DNA from 4 places in the Alteromonas sp. G4i13 genome. Region 1 is predicted to be linked to each of the others. Evidence: predicted binding sites of a transcription regulator. Region 1 holds the regulator's gene; each other region holds the start of a gene.

Region 1 (5,021 bases):
TGCCATTGTTGAAAATAGAATGAAGGCACTGAATGTTGCACATATAATTCAAGGCGAAGAGAATAAAGCAGACGCGCTTAGTGACCTGATGAAACGCCTTGAGTTAAACACTGACGAAGTGGCTGCGGTAGGTGATGACATGCCAGATACGGGTATGTACAAGCACGTTGCGGTTAAAATTGCGGTTGCCGATGCCCATCCTTACGTAGCAAAACAAGCAAACTGGATTACGACCCTTCCCGGTGGGTTTGGCGCGGTCCGAGAAATATCGGATACCATTTTGCAGGCCAAAGGGGTAACAAATGAGATTTTTGGAGCTAGTGTATGAGCCTGTTTGGCTTTAATCGCTTAGGATTAAGTATATCGGCGCTATTTATTCTGGCGATGCTGATGTACATCCCTACGTGGATGGAAGAGCAGCCTGAAACGCAGGGGAATCGTGAAAACGATGCGCTAAAGCCCGCCTACAAAGCAAAAAATCTAACCACTACGCTGTACAATCAAGACGGTGAGTTAAATCACAAAGTATTTGCAGAGTCGATGGAGCATTACGACCAGCTTGGCTTTGTATTGTTTCAGCAACCTAAATACACCCTTTATACAGAAAACGCGTCATCACCATGGGTGGTAACCGCTGATGAAGGTACACTATACAATAACGAGCTAATCCAGCTGGAAAACCAAGTTAATATTGAGAACCAAACTGGCGATGACTTTGTCAGAAGTATATCGACCGAGTACATTCAAATTAATTTAGAAACCAAGCAAATGACATCTGACCAACCCGTTGAAATACTGGGCACCCAATATGTCATTTTAAGTAATGGGTTTAACGCGAATTTACGCACACAAGAATACGAGCTTTTAGATCATGTACAAACCACTTATTCCCCTAGCAACTAGTTTATTGCTTGCCATCGCTAGCGGTGCGGTACACGCCAGTGAAGATGATTTTTCGCAGCCCATAAAAATAGGCTCGAACACCCAGTTTATCGACGGTAAAAATAAAACCGCGTTGTACAAAGACGACGTACTCATAACTCAAGGCTCTTTGGTTATTGAAGCTGACGAAGTGGAAGTAATTGCCACTGACGGTGGTGGTCGTGAAATATTTATTGCTAGAGGAAAGCCTGCAAGCTATTCCCAGCAATTGGAAGACGGCACGCCAGTTTCGGCAAAAGCTAATGAAATACGCTATGAAGTGGTGAACCGAACGATTTCTCTTGCTGGAAACGCAGAGTTGAAACAAGACACCAGTAAAGTACAGGGTGACAACATCACGTTCGATATGATTACCGAGCAATTGCTAGCGACTGGCGGCGCAGGTAAGGATGGTGAGGGTCGAGTGACCACAGTATTCACACCTGAGACCATTCGCAAAACTTCGTCTAAGAAAGACAAAAAAGACAACGAGGGCAATGAATAGCAATGGCAACTTTGAGCGCTAAAAATCTTGCTAAGGCTTACAAGTCAAGACAGGTTGTACGAGATGTAAGCCTGTCTGTCTCAACGGGTCAAATTGTCGGTCTTCTTGGCCCAAATGGCGCTGGTAAGACCACCACATTCTACATGATTGTTGGTTTAGTGAATTTGGATAAAGGCAAGATTGAAATTGACGACAATGAGCTAACTCATCAGCCCATGCACGAGCGTGCACGCCGCGGAATAGGCTACCTACCGCAGGAAGCCTCTATTTTCAGAAAGCTCACGGTACATGAAAATATCATGGCCATTTTGCAAACCCGTAAAGATTTAAATTCACAACAGCAAGAAGAAGAAGCTGATGCGCTACTTGATGAATTTAATATTAACCATATACGTAATAGTACGGGGATGAGTTTGTCAGGGGGCGAACGCCGTCGCGTTGAGATTGCCCGCGCTCTGGCAGCAAAACCGCAATTTATTTTGTTAGATGAACCATTTGCTGGTGTTGATCCAATATCAGTTAATGATATAAAGAAGATAATACAACATCTTCGCGATAGGGGGATTGGAATCCTTATCACGGACCATAACGTACGAGAGACATTGGATGTTTGTGAAAAGGCGTACATTGTGAGTCATGGCGAGCTTATTGCGCAAGGAACGGCGGAACAGGTTTTAAGTAATCAAAAAGTAAGGGATGTATACCTAGGCGAACAATTCAGGCTATAGTTAATGTAACCGAATTGTCATTTTTCAGTTTCGCTCTGGTATATTCAATTTAGAGCATTTAAATAAGACGTAGATGAAACCATCTTTACAGCTAAAATTTAGCCAACAACTTACCATGACACCACAGCTTCAGCAGGCCATTAAACTGCTGCAGCTTTCTACACTTGATCTTCAACAAGAGATCCAAGAAGCGCTCGATTCTAATCCGCTATTAGAAGTTGAAGAAGGTAATGACGAGCCGCAACTAGAAAAGAACAATATCGACAACGATGACAGCGGCTCTGAGGCCACTGCTTCTGCATCTAGTGACACACTAGAAGCCGGCGATGCACTTGAGAAAAACGATCTTCCCGATGAGCTGCCAATCGACAGCACATGGGACGAATACTACTCTGCTTCATCTTCGCCTGCTCCGGGTCCATCCAATGACGACGAGCAAATCTTCCAAGGTGAGACTACTGAAGATATTCAAGAGCACCTTCTTTGGCAAATGCGCCTTACCCATTTCTCGGATACCGATCGCGCAATCGCTACAGCAATCATCGACTCTATTGACGAGTCAGGTTATTTAACCGTTACCCTTGATGATATTTTAGAAGCGGTCAACGATGATGATATGGAAGAGCCAATTGAAATGGACGAAATAGAATGTGTGCTAAAGCGCATTCAGATGTTCGACCCTATTGGTTCTGGCTCACGCTCTCCACAAGAATGTTTGATGGTGCAATTGCGCCAATTTTCAGAAGACACACCGTGGCTTGCTGAAGCAAAGCAACTGATTGAAGAGTACTCTGACTTACTGAGCAGCAAAGACTATCGTACGCTTATGCGTAAAAGCCGATTGAAAGAAGATCAGCTACGCGAGGCAATGCGTTTACTGCAAACCTTGAATCCTCGCCCAGGTAGTGCTTTAGTTACTAAAGAGCCTGAGTACGTTATTCCTGATGTCTCAGTAACCAAGAAAAATGGCCGTTGGGTGGTTGAGCTGAACCCCGACAGTCTGCCTAAGTTAAGCGTAAATCAACAATACGCAGCAATGAGTCGCCGTGCCAAGAATAGTAGCGATTCACAATTCATCCGCTCACACATGCAAGAGGCTAAGTGGTTCATAAAGAGCCTTGAATCTCGTAACGAAACCTTAATGAAGGTTGCAAACTGCATTGTGCAGCAGCAAATGGGCTTTTTTGAGCACGGCCCGGAAATGATGAAACCAATGGTGCTAAATGATGTCGCAGAAATGGTAGATATGCACGAATCCACTATTTCGCGAGTGACAACGCAAAAGTACATGCATACGCCACGTGGAATCTTCGAATTGAAGTATTTCTTCTCAAGCCACGTTGCAACAGAGTCTGGTGGTGAATGTTCATCTACAGCGATTCGTGCATTGATCAAGAAATTAGTGGCCGCTGAAAAGCCTAGCAAGCCGCTAAGTGATAGCAAGATTGCTTCATTGTTGGCCGAACAAGGCATTAAAGTTGCCCGGCGAACAATAGCAAAGTACCGGGAATCGTTGTCGATCCCGCCGTCGAACCAACGCAAAAGCCTTATTTAATCGGGCTTAATAATATAAGGAAGACGAAATATGCAAATCAACCTTACTGGTCATCATGTCGAAATCACCGACTCTTTGCGTAATTATGTCGATACGAAGTTCAGCAAACTTGAACGTCACTTTGATCACATTTCTAATGTGCATGTCATCCTGAACGTTGAAAAATTAAATCAAAAAGCCGAAGCGACCGTTCATTTAAGTGGCGCTGAAGTATTCGCATCCTCAGAAAATACCGACATGTATGCGGCGATTGACAGCATGGTTGATAAACTCGACCGGCAGGTAATCAAGCATAAGGAAAAACTGAAAAAACATTAGTAGTTAATTAAGCATGGATATACAAGCCATCGTAAGTCTGGACCGCACCGAGTGTGCGGTTCAGTGTAATAGTAAAAAGCGAATTCTTGAGATCATCGCTGATATCGCTGCCAAGCAAAACGAGAACATTGATCAGGCAACGGTACTTAACAGTTTGATGGCTCGAGAGCGTATGGGTAGTACAGGCATTGGCAATGGTATCGCCCTGCCCCACGGGCGCCTGCCGGGCCTTGAGAAAGTGATTGCCATTGTTGTAACCAGCACGCCAGCAATCGACTTTGACGCCCTTGACGAGAAACCCGTAGACATCTTTTTTGCGCTACTCGTTCCCGAGGAACAGACCGAAGGACACCTTCAAACGCTGGCCACCGTGGCTGGTAAACTAAGCGACAAAGAAACGATTAAAGCAATACGTCGCGCAACGACAAGCGACGATATTCTATCTGCATTAAGTTAAACATTAAGCGCCTATTAACCGTTTAGTAGGCGCCTAATTCAACAACGCGTATGTGATAAAACCAGAGTATTAGGGAGAAAGTAGGTGAAGCTGATAATAATCAGTGGTCGTTCGGGGTCTGGTAAGTCTGTCGCACTTCGCGCATTGGAAGATTTAGGTTATTACTGTGTTGATAATATCCCGGTAAACTTACTTCCCACCTTAACCCATACAGTTGTTGACGAGTACGATCAGGTTGCGGTAAGTATCGATGTGAGAAACTTACCTAAAAATCCTGACGATTTGGTAGAAATTCTAGACTACCTGCCTTCTTCGTGGTCGATGACCATTGTTTACATTGACGCGAGCGATGATGTACTGGTTAAGCGTTTTAGCGAAACACGTCGTCTTCACCCTCTCGCCAAGCTTAATAAATCGCTTTCAGAAGCCATTAAAGCCGAGTCAGCCCTACTTGCTCCTATTGCTGAACGCGCAGATTTATATTTAGACACTGATAAGCTTACCATTCACCAACTGGCAGAGTTAATTCGAGAGCGT
Region 2 (5,021 bases), on a different contig from region 1:
GTAAACCTTTACCAACCTGCTCGATTATATTCCTAACTTGCTCTAATGGCGGCGTAGGATTATCAACAGCCCATTGAGCTAGCGTTTGACCTTGTACATATTCACTTACGCTGTAAAAAGCAGAGGGAGGGTATGGTAAACCCAAATCAGTAAACGTTGGGCTTTTAATAACGTGTGCCGAATTAATCCGTCTCGAAAACCAGCTCTCTATTAGGAACCCATTTACCATTTCTGGTGATAGGGTAAAGTCGGTAGCCGGTGTTTTTACAACCACAGGGCTGTTTGTGTGCGTAGCTTCACAAGACGAATTGGTGGCAATAAAAACATGGCTTCGGGCCGACGTATAAAGCTGTCGTTCTAGCTTCAGTCCATCAACATCATCACCCGTCTTAAAGTTTGCGGCAGCAGGCTCTCGGCATACATGTTCATCAGACTGCTGATTTGAGTAATGAATCGCAGCATCAGAAACCTCAGAATTGGTTATCAGTTGGTTGACCAACGGCCTGTTAAGTACAGATGAATGAGGTGAAGTTGAAACGCCTGTATACAGTGGGTGTCTGTGATCGTCTAGGCCATCATGGCTAGCTACAAGAACCTTTACGAGAAGTAAGGTGAGGTTGTCATCGCTTCCTCTAGTAAATGCCTCATGTACTACCAACGCAGCTTGGTTTTCAGAAAGCGTATCGGCCTCACTGATTTTCATAAGAATGGTGGGTAGCGAAACAAACTCATAAACGCCGTCGCTACTAATCGAAAACGTGCTCGATGAGTTGAGGGTGAGTGTTGTGTGGTCGATATCTATATGTGCTTGAACGCCTAATGCTTTAGTAAGATAACTCTGCGAAGGCTCACTTTCCGATACTTGACGATGAGGTTTTGTGAGTAAGATAGGCGATTGTGCGTTCTTAGAAAGAACTTGAATTTGACAATCCCCCACATGAAATACATCCATGTGATTGCCTGTTACCACTGCCACTGTTAACGTGCACACATAACCTTTTTCTGGTGTATAGCAAAAGGGACTTCTTTGCGTACGTGTGTAAAGCAGCGCGTTTATCTCTTTAATAATGGTTTCAGCGCGCGTCTTAACCGACCATTGTTCCGGCGCTATTTTAAACAGTTTAATAAACTGACTGGTAGCAAAGTCGCTAGCAACCTGGCTAACCGTACTGCTACTTACACCGTCAGCGATAACAAAAACGCTGCTTTGATTTGGGTTATCAGAGACTTGGAAAGCGTATGCATCTTGGTTTATCGCTTTAACGCCGGCTGTAGAAAATGCACTTACACTGAGCGTGTTAGCTGGTGGGTTAATTGGGGCGTTTAACGCGGCTCGCTCATTCATGTTTAATTGCTTCTTACCTGCATATTTAATTATGAGCCCAATTAGTTATTTCCAAGGAAACGGATAACGCCATCATGACGTGTCTTGTAGGGACAAGGCATGATGGCTTTAAGATAAGCGCCTTAATTAAATAGGCAGTGTTTGCGATGCAGCGGCTTTATCAACAGGGATAGTACGTTTGGGTAGCGTCTTAACGTGGGTGGTGTACAGGGTTAGTCCAGTAAAGGCGAGGCCACCAACAAGATTTCCAAGTGCAGTTGGGATCTCGTTCCAAATGAAGTAGTCCATAACCGAGAAGTCGCCGCCCATAATAAGGCCAAATGGGAAAAGGAACATGTTTACTACTGAGTGCTCAAAACCCATAAAGAAGAACAGCATGATTGGCATCCACATGGCTAGTACTTTTCCGCTAACGTGAGTTGAAATCATTGCACCCACTACGCCTAGCGACACCATCCAGTTACACAACATGCCGCGAATAAAAATGGTGAACCAGCCTGCAACGCCGTGTTCTGCGTAGCCCAATGTACGAGCTTCGCCAATGCTGGCTACCTTAGTCGCGATGGCACCGCCATCCACGTTATATCCCATGGTAAAAATAAACGACATCATAAAGGCCACGGTTAATGCGCCGCCAAAGTTACCTAAAAATACTAATCCCCAATTTCGTAGAATTTGTTTTGGCGTGACGCCAGGTCGCTGTGCAAGCCAAGCGAGTGGGGTAAGTACAAACACGCCGGTTAATAGGTCAAACCCCATAAGGTAGAGCATACAAAAGCCCACTGGGAATAACACTGCGCCAAGAAGAAACACGCCGGTTTGAACGGCAATGGTAACGGCAAAAACAGCGGCAAGGGCCAATATTGCACCTGCCATATAAGCGCGAATTAGAGTATCTCGTGTAGACATATAAATTTTGGCTTCGCCTGCATCTACCATCTTGGTTGCAAACTCAGCGGGGAGAAGATAAGCCATGGTTTCACCTCACGTTGTCGTTATTAATAAGTTGTCATCTGTGTGTTGGCGTTTACTGTTTCAATGCGTTCCAGAAGATCAAAAAAAGGCGTCCGCAGCGCTCTCGTAAGAAAGAACTGGGGACGCCTTTGTCCGAAACTCATGCATTGTGGTAGCTAACAAATAAACCGTCGGTTATGTGTACGCCTTTGTACTCTAAAGCCCGTTGGCAACTAATACTTGTATAAGCGCCTTCGTACTTTTGTTATCCATTTGTACAAAGCTAAAAAAGTGCCAATAACCAAAATGTACCTAAATGTGTTATTTATTGCTATTTAAAACAATGGCTTGTGTAAATTCGTGGCTGTATTGATAGGCGCTTGCGCCTAGGCACTATTAATTAGTCTGCACTAAAAAGGGGGGAGTGTGAGTGTTTAAGGTGCAACCGGTTTAACTATTTCCTACTTTAATGCCTGTTTTAACATTTTTAGCTGACGCTTCATGGTTGGATAAACTTTTGCCTCTTGTGTTCGGTGTGCGTATTTTTCGTGCTCAAATTGTTCACACAGAAGTGTTAGTGCCTTGGCAGCATCGTCGTTTATCAAGGGGTTAACTTCACTCATAAAGGCGGACAAGGTTTTATTCCCTCTTTCTTTTCCTGTTTTAGCTTCAACGCATTTTATTGCGTTTAGTAAAACTCTGTGTGAGGGCGACAGTGTGTTGCGATGCGTTTTGGGTAAAAAATAAAGTGCTAATATAAGCCCAATTAGGCCAATGGCGGAAAGAAATACAACTCGCATTTTTTGCGGCGTTAGCGAGCCTAGTAATTCTTCAAGCATGTTGGTTTGCGCAGTATTGTCAAAGCCCAGTACCCATTTACTCCACGAGTAATCGAGCTGTTGAAACCAGCTTTGTAATGTTGCAAAAATAGCAGCGTTGCTAAGGTCGCCCAAAATACTGGCTTTACGAGACTCCCCAAGCTCTTCCAAAGCACGTTCAAGCCCGAAGGTTAAGCGTGACGGTGCCACCATACTCGTTGGGTCGTGTCGAATCCACACACCATCAATAAAAGCTTCCACCCACGCATGTGCATCGTACTGCCTTATTTGAAGCACATTGTCATTAAGTGCGCTTCCGCCCTGGTAGCCTGTCACCATTCTTGCCGGTACCCCTGCGGCGCGAAGCACATACACCATGGCGCCTGCGTAATGGGCACAAAAACCTGAGCGTTCTTCAAATAAAAAACGGTCGATGGGGTCGGTAGGCATGGCGTTCGGCGATAGGGTGTAGCGGAAGCCCCCTTGATTAAATTCACGCATTATTGCGCTAACTATTTGCTGTGCGCTTGAGTATTGTTTGGCAAGTGTCTGTCCCCATGCTCTGGCTTGAGGGTTGCCATTCATGGAAACCTGAAGGTTTAGTTGCGATTCAAAATTTCCTATTCCGCTAGTGATTTGAGCAGTTGGATAGTAGCGCAGATAAAACGCTTTTTTACTGGATATTGGGCTATTCGCCCTTAACGTAAAATCAAAAAGACTTCTTACGAAAATACTGTTCTCGCGGTTGTTGGGGGTCGAAGGCGCTAACGCAAACAGCCACGTTTGCTGTGTGGGTTCCACGATCAATTCATAACTTATCACTTGAGGCGTATTTTCCTCGGCCAGAGCTGACAAGGGTGTTGGCTTGCCCATGTAAGCTAGCTGCTGCTCTGCCTGTTTGCGCTTGTCGCTAATAGACCAGGTTTTCCCGTCAAAATGTTCTAAGGTCATAGCGCGCCAATACCTGGACGGTGCAACAGGGACTGCTTCTGCGTTTTCAAATGTGGCGCTGAAAGCCAATTCAGATGAACTTGCAAGCGACGCAATATCACCAGGCGTCACCGTGTCAGAAAGCCCGGTTTCAGTCGACTTTGACGTGGGCATCTGCCAAAGCGGAGGGAGTTGGGGAAGCAGTAAAAACAGTAGCAGCGCGATAGGGAAAGCTTGGACAATAAGCACGGTCACGAATTTAATGCTTTTTGATTTGGGTATTCCTGCACCGTGATAAATGGCAGTCGCGAATAGCAGCAGGGCCAGTATTCCTGTATAGCCAATCCACGCAAATACGCTTAGAGACGAGATAAATCCGCAGCCGATCAAGAACAAACAGGTACATACAATTAAGTGAAAATCTCGTTTTTTCTCAACCAGCATGATTTTGAGCGCGCACGCGACGGTCAATAGGTTGATCATGCTATCAAGCAATCCTACTGAGAAGCCAAACCACGATAATGCGAACACTGCCAATATCGCCAGTAGATTAACCGTGCGTGATGTGGGCAAACTATTTAACGCACTAAGGCCTGCGGCCCTCACTATCACAGCACATCCACCTAGCATAATTACCCATGTCATAAGCGGCGCGGTAAGAGTAAAAAGAATAAGAGAGAAAGCTATGCAGAGCATAAGCACAGCCACGGACGTTGGTTGGCTAAACACGCTTTTAACAACGGTTAATTGCGTTAAACGGCTTAAGATAGCGGAGCTCATTTCGTTGACCTCGCTCTTTCATTCTTTATGGAAGATATTGAGACCGTTTTATTTGAGGTCGAAGAAGCTTGTGATGAATTCAAACAAGCAAGCGCACTAAGACATTCGTGCCTATGTTTTACCCCGTGAGCAGGGGCAATGTTAAGCCCTTTGTACTGTATTCCAAATACCCGGTCTGCGCCTGTCCAAGACAA
Region 3 (5,021 bases), on a different contig from region 1:
CCATTGTCTCAATGGATAAAGCGAATAGAGCAAACGCGGGGGAGAAACAAAGCCGCCGTTGCACTGGCTAATAAATTAGCCCGAATAGCTTGGGCACTATTAGCACAAGGTGGCGATTATCAGCCTGAGTTGACAACCGCTTAAGTTAATAATGAACCAGTTCACTCCCAAGGATTGCTGAATAAACATAACGTGATGACAATACGGTTAAACCGACATATCGAAAACCTGATAGGGCCTGTGGATTTTAATCCGTGTCAACGATAAGGACGATATGGGCGAAGTTCATCGAGGCTCGAAGTGAAAATACTTCAACGAGAAGCCGGATATACGGACGCAAACCATTTTAGTCAAAACAGCATGTTTACTCTTGCAATAACGGGGGAGACCATATACAGGCCCTAGTAACAATCTATTAAAAGATTTTGCGCTACAATGGTGATAGAATCGCCGAAAAAATCTCCTACCTACTTGGTGTTCTGCTTTAACGCGGTGTACGCCATGGTGGGTTGTTGTGTTTAACATCTTAGCTTCTGAGAGAACATGTTCGATTTAATTACCAGTAAAGACAGCAACGTTAAAAACGACGTGCTATCAGGTATTACCGTGGCGCTTGCCTTGGTCCCTGAAGCCGTTGCATTCGCATTTGTGGCCGGCGTAGAACCAATGATTGGTCTTTATGCGGCTTTCATGATGGGCTTAATCACTTCCGCTATTGGTGGCCGACCAGGAATGATTTCTGGTGCTACCGGCGCCATGGCCGTTGTAATGGTGGCACTGGTTGCCCAACACGGCGTGCAGTATTTATTTGCCGCGGTTATTTTGGCTGGTTTACTGCAAATAATGTGCGGTATTTTCAAGCTCGGAAAGTTTATACGTCTGGTCCCATATCCGGTAATGCTAGGCTTCGTAAATGGTTTGGCAATTGTTATTTTCTTGGCGCAATTAGGCCAGTTCAAAGTGACCAACGCAGCGGGTGAATTACAGTGGATGGAAGGTACGCTGTTATATTGGATGCTAGGGCTTGTGGCGCTAACCATGGCCATTATCTATTTATTGCCAAAGCTAACCAAAGCTGTACCGGCGTCGCTTGTAGCGATTGTTACGGTAACCTTGTTAGTACACGGTCTTGACCTTGAAGCGCGCACTGTAATCGACTTTGTTCGCGATTTGCTACCAGCTGACCAGCGCGACACCGCGACGCTAGCGGGTGAACTTCCTAGCTTTGCTATTCCTATGGTGCCGTTCACCTGGGAAACCTTCATGATCATTTTGCCTACCTCAGTCATTCTTTGCTTGGTTGGTCTAATTGAGTCGCTTCTTACTCTTTCATTAATTGACGAAATGACAGATACCCGCGGGCGCGGCAACAAAGAGTGCGTTGGCCAAGGCGTTGCAAATACCGTAAACGGTTTCTTTGGCGGTATGGGCGGTTGCGCCATGATTGGTCAAAGTATGATTAATATTAACTCTGGTGGCCGTGGCCGCTTGTCTGGTATCACCGCGGCGGTTGTATTATTAGGCTTTATTCTATTTGCTGCTCCGCTAATTGAAATGATTCCTCTCGCTGCCCTTGTTGGCGTTATGTTCGTGGTGGTTATCGCTACATTTGAGTGGGCGTCATTCAGAATTATTCGCGGCGTAAACAAAGAAGATGCGTTCGTACTTTTCCTAGTAACAGGCGTTACCGTTATCGCTGATCTGGCTATTGCGGTTGTGGTGGGTGTTATCGTTTCAGCACTGGTGTTTGCATGGAAACACGCTCGTCATATTGAAGCGAGATCCCATATCGATAACGACGGTTGGAAAGTCTATGAGCTAGACGGCCCGCTGTTCTTTGGCTCGGTATCGCATTTCAAAGACCTGTTTGATATCGCCAACGACCCTAATGATGTAGTTATTGACTTTAAAGACTCTCGCATTTGGGATTCATCAGGTATCGATGCGCTAGATACCCTTGCTGACAAATACGAAGAGCAGGGTAAAAAGCTACACATTCGCCATATCAGTGATGAATGTCGCTCACTGCTTCGCAAGGCCGATAAGTTTGTTGAAATTAACGTGGTTGAAGACCCTCGCTACCGCGTAGCGACGGATAAGCTGGCCTAAGTTATTTGATAGCCTTAATGCACCAAGTAAACACAGTTTTGCGCTTGTTTGGTGCAGTTGTGAAGTCTGAATAATGCTTATTTTGTAGTAAATCAAATAAAAACAATTATTTACGGTTTTGGCACTGAACTTGGATAGCTATAAACGTAAAGTGTGTTTTGGTGATTTGTGTCAATCGCTGAAAATTGTGTGATTTATAACACTCCGTAAAATGTGTTAGCCGACCTAAACCGTTGGCAAAATAGGCAACGAAGCCCGCATCAACGAAAGTTGAAGCGGGCTTTTTTTTGTCCCGAAAAAAGGGGAATACCATGACTTCATTGGACTCAAAACCGCAAATTGTCGTCGTAGGCAACGGCATGGTGGGGCATCATTTTGTTGAGCAGCTTCACCAAAGCGATGCCAATGTAGAAATAACCGTTTTATGCGGCGAGTCACGCCTTGCGTACGACCGCGTTTATCTGTCGTCTTTTTTTAGCGGCGCGAGTGCTGATGACTTAGCGCTTACTACTCCCGCTCAGTACGCCGAGTGGGGCGTAAACGTAGTTACCAATGCCTTGGTTACCGATATAGACCGTGACAATAATAAAGTGACGACGTCGGAAGGGCAGGTGTTTAGCTACGATAAGCTTGTGTTAGCTACGGGCTCTTACCCATTTGTGCCACCCATTCCTGGCAACGATCAAGAGCATTGCTTGGTGTACCGTACTATAGACGATCTACTTGCTATTGAAGCGTCAGCAGCGGTGAGCAAAGTAGGGGTTGTCGTTGGCGGCGGTCTTCTAGGTTTAGAAGCCGCTAACGCACTAAAACAAGCCGGTCTAGACACCCACGTGGTAGAGTTTGCCCCGCAGCTTATGGCGGTACAGCTAGACCAAGCTGGTGGTAACGTGCTTAAAGATAAAATCGAAGCATTGGGCGTAATGGTTCACACCCAAAAGGCCACCCAAACTATCGAGGCTGGTGATACCTGCCGCTATAAAATGGTGTTTGCTGACGGCACTGCACTAGAAACTGACATGATTTTATTCTCTGCCGGTATTCGACCTTCCGATCAGCTTGGCAGAAAGTCAGCGCTAACACTGGGTGAGCGCGGCGGTATTGTCATTGATAACCATTGCGTGACGTCTGACCCAAACATTTACGCTGTGGGTGAATGTGCGCTGTGGGATAACAAAATCTTTGGTCTTGTTGCACCTGGCTACACCATGGCACGCACGGCCGTAAGTCATATTACAGGTGGCGATGCCGAGTTCGCTGGCGCAGATATGAGCACTAAACTCAAGCTAATGGGCGTAGAAGTGGGCTCAATTGGCGATGCCCATGAACGCACAGACGGAGCGCTTAGCTACACGTACTTAAATCAGCCCGAGGGCGTGTATAAAAAGCTGGTGGTAGATAGCGAGCAAAAGTACGTGCTTGGTGCTGTGCTCGTTGGCGATACCAGCGACTACGACACGCTCTTACAGTATGCACTTAATAATATTGAATTACCTGAACACCCAGAAAGCCTAATTCTGCCCTCATCCGATGCCGCACCGGCGTTAGGTGCCGATGCACTACCAGACACCGCGTCTATTTGTTCATGCTTAAATGTGACTAAGGGCGACATAGTTTCAGCCATTGAAGGCGGCTGTTGTAGCGTTGGTGATGTAAAAGGTGAAACTAAGGCCAGTACAGGTTGTGGAGGCTGTGCTGCCTTACTTAAAAATGTTGTGGATAGCGAACTTGAAAAGCGCGGTGTGGAAGTATCAAAAGCCATTTGTGAGCACTTCAACCATACCCGACAAGAGCTATTTCACATTGTTAAGGTAAACGGCATTCGCACCTTTGACGAGCTACTAGAGCAGCATGGTGAAGGTCTAGGGTGTGAAATTTGTAAGCCCGCTGTCGGCTCAATTTTAGCTTCGGTGTATAACGACTACATTCTTAAGGCTTCACATCTTCCTCTGCAAGACACCAACGATATCTACCTTGGCAACATGCAAAAAGATGGCACGTACTCGGTTGTACCGCGTGTACCTGGTGGCGAAATAACGCCTGAGAAGTTGATTCTGCTCGGCGAAGTGGCAAAAGAATACAACCTGTACACCAAGATCACGGGTGGTCAGCGCATTGATTTATTTGGAGCGCGCGTAGAGCACTTACCGGATATCTGGGAAAAACTGGTCGCTGGTGGTTTTGAAACCGGCCATGCTTACGCGAAGGCACTGCGTACCGTGAAATCGTGTGTGGGCAGCACATGGTGCCGCTACGGTGTACAGGATTCTGTTGGCACTGCCATTGACTTAGAGAATCGTTACAAAGGCTTACGTGCACCGCACAAAATTAAATTTGCCGTTTCGGGGTGTACCCGTGAGTGCGCAGAAGCCCAAAGCAAAGACATTGGTGTTATTGCTACCGAGCAAGGCTGGAACCTGTATGTTTGCGGAAATGGCGGTATGAAGCCTCGACATGCAGACCTGTTTGCCACCGATCTAGATACCGAAACCCTTATAAAGTACATCGACCGCGTGCTGATGTTTTATGTGAAAACGGCTGATCGCCTACAGCGCACATCGGTGTGGATGGACAACTTAGAAGGTGGGTTAGCTTACTTGCAAGACGTTGTGATAAACGATGCTCTTGGCATTAATGGTGAGCTTGAAGCACAGATGGATGCTGTGGTTGATGCTTATCAGTGCGAATGGAAAACCACCATTGAAAACCCTGAGTCGCGCAAGCGTTTCCGTCAATTCGTAAACAGCAATGCTAGCGACACCAATATTCAGTTTGTTTCAGAGCGAGGCCAGGTTCGCCCAGCTACTGAAGCTGAAAAAGTAGCAGGTAAAGATCAGTTCATTCCTGTCTCTATGGTATAGCCACTGGCTTATCAACCCTGTTAGGAGAATCAAATTATGTCAGCAGCGCAA
Region 4 (5,021 bases), on a different contig from region 1:
TCATGGTCGCCCACTACATCGTCTAACGTTACTTTCTCAACGGTACGAAACGTATTGATAGGTCCAGCTAACGCATATAGTGCAAAAACAAGGAACAATACTAAAGCGGGTTCTGTTGCCACAACAACGAATATCAGAAGAACTAAAAGAAGGCCTACAAATGGAACCTTACCGTGCCAATTAACTTCTTTGAAAGAATTGTATTTAAAGTTACTCACCATCAGCAAACCTGCCAAGCCAGTTACTGCAGCAACTATTAAACCATAGTCGGTACCAACAGCATCATACTCAACTCCAACCCATACAAGACCAGAGACAACAGCCGCAGCAGCCGGACTTGCGAGACCTTGGAAGAAACGCTTATCGGCAATACCAACTTGCGTATTGAAGCGAGCTAAACGAAGAGCTGCACCCGCTACATATATAAAAGCCGCTAACCAGCCTAACTTGCCCAGCTCAGTTAACCCCCAATTATAAGCAACAAGTGCAGGTGCCATTCCAAATGAAACCATATCTGCCATTGAGTCATACTCGGCACCAAAGTCGCTTTGCGTGTTCGTCATTCTTGCCACACGCCCATCTAAGCCATCAAAAATCATAGCAACAAAGATAGCCACTGCCGCGGCTTCGAACCTGCCGTTCATTGACGAAACCACAGCAAAGAAACCCGAAAACAACCCTGCTGTTGTTAATAAGTTGGGAAGTAAGTATATCCCTTTACGTTTTTGATCAGACATATGTCCTCATACTTCTACATATACAATTGCACTAATTATTTCATAGATATGCAGGAACGCATAGCAAAGTAAAAAGGCTGCCTCGTTCCTTTACATAACGCCGTTGCAAAACGTTATTAGCTTTGCATTGATTACACGTACTCCTACCACAATGCCGGCGCTTGGCTTCTATTTATTCAGGACCGCGTATGCTCACGATCAAACAAACAACTAATAACTAGGTATACGGTTACATACCTTAAATAGCTCACCGTTCATATATCATACAAGTCCATGTTGAAATTAGGTACTACCAAGTTTGTGTTCGCATAATATGCGCACACATCACTCGGCGTGTACTTGAAGTGCTTTGCGCTTCATATATAGGAAAGCAATTATGCGAACGCTACAAAAAACGTTTTCTTTGCAAACTGTACTATTACTTTCCACAGCTTTGCTATCTACCCTGAGTGCTAATTCAGCATTCGCTACCTACTATAAAAAGCAAAGTTATTCTCACTGTGGGTCATCGAGCCAAAGCAACGAACAAAGCAATGTATGTAACTCTCCGTTGGGAGAATACACCTACGATCTAGTCGATGACAAAGTGACACAAACCAATCAGACGAATAATTCCTTTGTTCAAATAGACGGATTAAATATTAATATGTCCGCCTTTTCGGACACACAAGGAGTTACCGGCGAAACAGTCGTTGGCGCCAAGTTAGAAAAAATCTCAGATAAATGGGCTTACGGCATAACAAACAACGATGAAGCATACTATCGTGGCGACGCTGACCACGCTATTGACAATATCAACTATTACTCTCAAGGTAGCGCGAACGCTTATTATAGTGGTATGACTAACGTAGAACGTGACTATGACTTCGTGTTGTTATCTTTCGACTCTGCGGTGACACTAACGGGCGCAAGTTTTTCATGGCTTTACAGTGGCCGCGACAGCCAAGTATCTGTTGCAGCACTAAGTAATACTTCGAAACTAACCTCAGGTGTTAACACGTGGAGCGATATTGTCGCTAACGCCTTAACTTCAGCCTCATTTGATATTGAAAACTGTGAATATTTAGATCACCGCGCTGACTTTACTTTCACTGAGTCCGCTCAATATTGGTTGGTTGGCGCTTATAACACCGTATTCGGAAATATTGGCGGCCATGTAGGTAATGATGCCTTTAAGCTTGCTAATGTTGGCTTCTCTGTAACAGAGTCTGCCGGTACGCCAACGCCAACAGAAGTTTCTGAACCTGGCACCATTGGCTTACTCATGGCTTGTTCACTTCTCGTGATGTGGCGTCGCAAAAAATCCATTTGAAGAAATTAGACTTTAGATCACTGACAGGTTGGAAAATCTGTCAGTTTTTTTTACCCTCTCTCATATCGTCCCTTTTCAAATTGTAACATTAACTTAAAAATCATAAACTTAAACAAACTGGCACGAAATAAGCTTAACATTAGAAATAATCATCTAATTTTGCTTTTTGGGTAGTTCAAAATATGAAGTTTTCTACATCGCTGACAATACTATTACTTGCTGTTAGTTCATCAGTTTTCGCTACAGATTCAAGCCTCAACAGTGCAAAGTATGATGCACAATACACACTCGCCAATTCTAATGGCAGCGCTAATTACTCACAAACGACCAATGCGCAAAACAGCAATACCTCAATCGAGATCAACGGCGTTACAGTTGATGTAGGAATCACTGCTTGGTCAAACTCTGCAGGACACGCCGACGACAAACTTGCCCAGGGCAATATTCAAGGTTGGTGGAACTGTACGCTTGGTAATAATGGTTGTACTTTAGCAAATAGACACGTTGGCTACGGAATTAAAAATAGTGATTATTCTTGGGGAGGTGATAGTCACGCAGTTGATAATAGCGGTGACGGCGGTGGCAGAGATTTTGATATGTTCTTACTGTCATTTAGCGAGTCAGTGACTCTTGAAAATGCAGCCTTCACTTGGGTAGTCGGCGACAATGATAGTAAAGAAGTTACTGTTGCGGGTCTTAATAGTATTGCGGCATTTGAGAGCGGAGCCAACTCAACTTGGAACACTGTTACAAGCGCTATTGTTGAGAATACACTAGGTCACTATGGCGTAGGTTCAAAAGGCTCAAACGGTTTGTACGAATCAACATTTACGAAGCTAACTGGTAGTGCAAAATACTGGTTAATAGGTGCATACAATACCATTTTCGACGATAACGCTAAGAGTAACTTTAACAGCGTACAATTAAAACTGTCTTCCATTGGTGTGTCAATGACTCAACCAACCGCAGAAGTTAGTGAGCCTGGCGCCCTAGCACTGATGGGGTTGGGTTTAGGTCTTGTTCTTTATAGACGTAAGCGCCGCGTTTAATTGTTTAAAAACGCATAGAAAACACGTATCTTTAGAAGGTGGCTTAGGCCACCTTTTTTTATGCTATTTTTAAGCCAGCGGCTAGGCTAAGTTTCGAAGGTATATATGGATTTTTTTAATAATAAAAAGCGTGTTGTACAACGCGCTATTGTCTCTGCAGTTGCCTCATCATTAATCGCTTTTAACAGTTTTGCTTCTACGTCAGAAGACTACGAAAAAGCACTGACCGCGTTTAATCAAAACGAATACGACGAAGCCTATATCCACCTTAAAAACAGCTTACAGAAAGACCCTGAAAATCTAGCTGCAAAGATACTAATGGGTGAAATACTGCTTATAAACGGCTACCTAACCGCGGCCGAAATGGAGTTCGTAGAAGCACTTGAAATGGGTGCTGACATTAACCTTCTGGCAGAACCGCTTGGCAACACTTGGCTGTTCTTGAACAGATATAAAGAGATTGTCGATTTTGCCGATTTAAACAAACTGTCGGGAGAGGCAGAGCGCGAGTGGTTAATGATTCGTGCAACTGCGTGCACTAGACTGGAAGACGAGCTATGCGCCTTACGCGACTATAGCACCATAGTCTCACGCACACCTAACTTCGTGCCAGCTATAAACGGCTTAGCCTCAATTGCCCTTCAAAATGAAGACTTATCTAAAGCAAATTCTCTTATCGATAAAGCCATGTCGTTAGAACCAGAAAACGCAATAACATGGCGATTGAAGGGCCAGCTTGCTTATCGACAGGGAGATACTGACGCAGCAACCGCGCATTTACAAAAAGCATTGACGTTTAACCGCGACGATCCTATTGCGCTACGTAACCTTGTAGACTTGTACTTAGAAGCAAAAGACTACGATACCGCAAAGCTTTTTGTTGATGAGATCATTGAGGACACGCCGAACGATCCGCTAGCCATATTACTCAACAGCTGGCTACAAAGTAGAGACAACCAGCAAGCTATTGATAATGCAAAGCTAAAAGAACTTAACGACTTCATGGCGCAGCTTGACCCTGAGCTGATAACCTCTCAACCGATGTTGTTATATATAAGTGGTTTAACGAACTTCTTTAACAACAACATGGAAACAGCCGCAAAGGACTTTAATGCTTACTTGCAGCAGGAGCCTGATGACCTGCAGGCAGTATTAATGCTAAGTCAAGTCTATATGGCAACACAGCAAGACAAACAAGCGCTTGCGCTGCTTGAACGTCATCAGGATGCGTTAATGGAAGACCCTGACTCAGCGCTGCTTCTGGGTGACTTATTTATTCGCCAAAACAAAGCATTCAAGGCTGAACGCCTACTGCAAAATCTTGAATACAAATACCCTAATGAGAACAAGCTTCAGCTTTTCAAGATTAAATTAATGGCTGCCAGAGGTAAGCAGGACGAAGCACTATCAATTCTTGAAAAGAATTTGCCGACCTACAAAGATAACGCGGGGTTTCTATTCACTTATTCATTAATGAATTTACAAGCCCAGCAGTTTGATAATGCTTTAAAAGGCGCAAACCTGCTAAGTGAACTTTATCCTGACGAAGCTGAAGTGTACAACTTAAAAGCCGGCATCTTGATAAGACAAGGTCAGTTAGAAGAAGCTAAAACCAATATCGAAAAGGCGCTGGCACAGAACCCTACCCTTTTTCCTGCAAAATTTAATTTGGCGGCTACTGAAAGCCGCTTAGGCAACGTAGAAACTTCTAATCAATTGATTGAAGAACTTCTTACTTTCTCACCGCAGCATAATGAAACGCTGATGCTAAAAGCGTTTAACCTGACCAAAGCAGGCAAGGTAGATGAAGCAAAGCAAATCTATCTCGATTTACTAACACTTACGCCGTCGAATAGCGGTGCTAGGGAACGCGTTTCCTCTTTGTATCAGCAACAAGGCGACATTAAGAATGCCCTGTATCAC

What was found. Region 1 encodes sigma-54, which starts transcription at its own class of promoters, with help from an activator protein. Its sites were predicted from a motif close to GTTGGCACGNNNNTNGNNT; they were not measured.
Region 2: the regulator sigma-54 is predicted to act here: its motif matches at 2,580-2,598, upstream of ACFI6J_RS09910 (formate/nitrite transporter family protein).
Region 3: the regulator sigma-54 is predicted to act here: its motif matches at 2,227-2,245, upstream of nirB (nitrite reductase large subunit NirB).
Region 4: the regulator sigma-54 is predicted to act here: its motif matches at 2,166-2,184, upstream of xdp1 (exosortase-dependent surface protein XDP1).

What each region holds. Positions count from the first base shown of each region.
Region 1 covers NZ_JBHNYX010000027.1:38,241-43,261, reverse strand. The annotation lists gene kdsC (3-deoxy-manno-octulosonate-8-phosphatase KdsC) at 1-328, shown strand, start outside; gene lptC (LPS export ABC transporter periplasmic protein LptC) at 325-903, shown strand; gene lptA (lipopolysaccharide transport periplasmic protein LptA) at 872-1,426, shown strand; gene lptB (LPS export ABC transporter ATP-binding protein) at 1,429-2,154, shown strand; gene ACFI6J_RS13905 (RNA polymerase factor sigma-54) at 2,228-3,709, shown strand; gene hpf (ribosome hibernation promoting factor) at 3,740-4,027, shown strand; gene ptsN (PTS IIA-like nitrogen regulatory protein PtsN) at 4,041-4,484, shown strand; gene rapZ (RNase adapter RapZ) at 4,569-5,021, shown strand, end outside.
Region 2 covers NZ_JBHNYX010000016.1:72,003-77,023, reverse strand. The annotation lists gene ACFI6J_RS09915 (protein kinase domain-containing protein) at 1-1,345, opposite strand, end outside; gene ACFI6J_RS09910 (formate/nitrite transporter family protein) at 1,472-2,320, opposite strand; gene ACFI6J_RS09905 (transglutaminase TgpA family protein) at 2,761-4,827, opposite strand; gene ACFI6J_RS09900 (DUF58 domain-containing protein) at 4,824-5,021, opposite strand, start outside.
Region 3 covers NZ_JBHNYX010000040.1:23,812-28,832, reverse strand. The annotation lists gene ACFI6J_RS16910 (IS110 family RNA-guided transposase) at 1-144, shown strand, start outside; gene ACFI6J_RS16905 (SulP family inorganic anion transporter) at 544-2,109, shown strand; gene nirB (nitrite reductase large subunit NirB) at 2,421-4,970, shown strand; gene nirD (nitrite reductase small subunit NirD) at 5,007-5,021, shown strand, end outside.
Region 4 covers NZ_JBHNYX010000065.1:414-5,434, forward strand. The annotation lists gene pssA (CDP-diacylglycerol--serine O-phosphatidyltransferase) at 1-737, opposite strand, end outside; gene xdp1 (exosortase-dependent surface protein XDP1) at 1,114-2,049, shown strand; gene xdp1 (exosortase-dependent surface protein XDP1) at 2,232-3,098, shown strand; gene prsT (XrtA/PEP-CTERM system TPR-repeat protein PrsT) at 3,204-5,021, shown strand, end outside.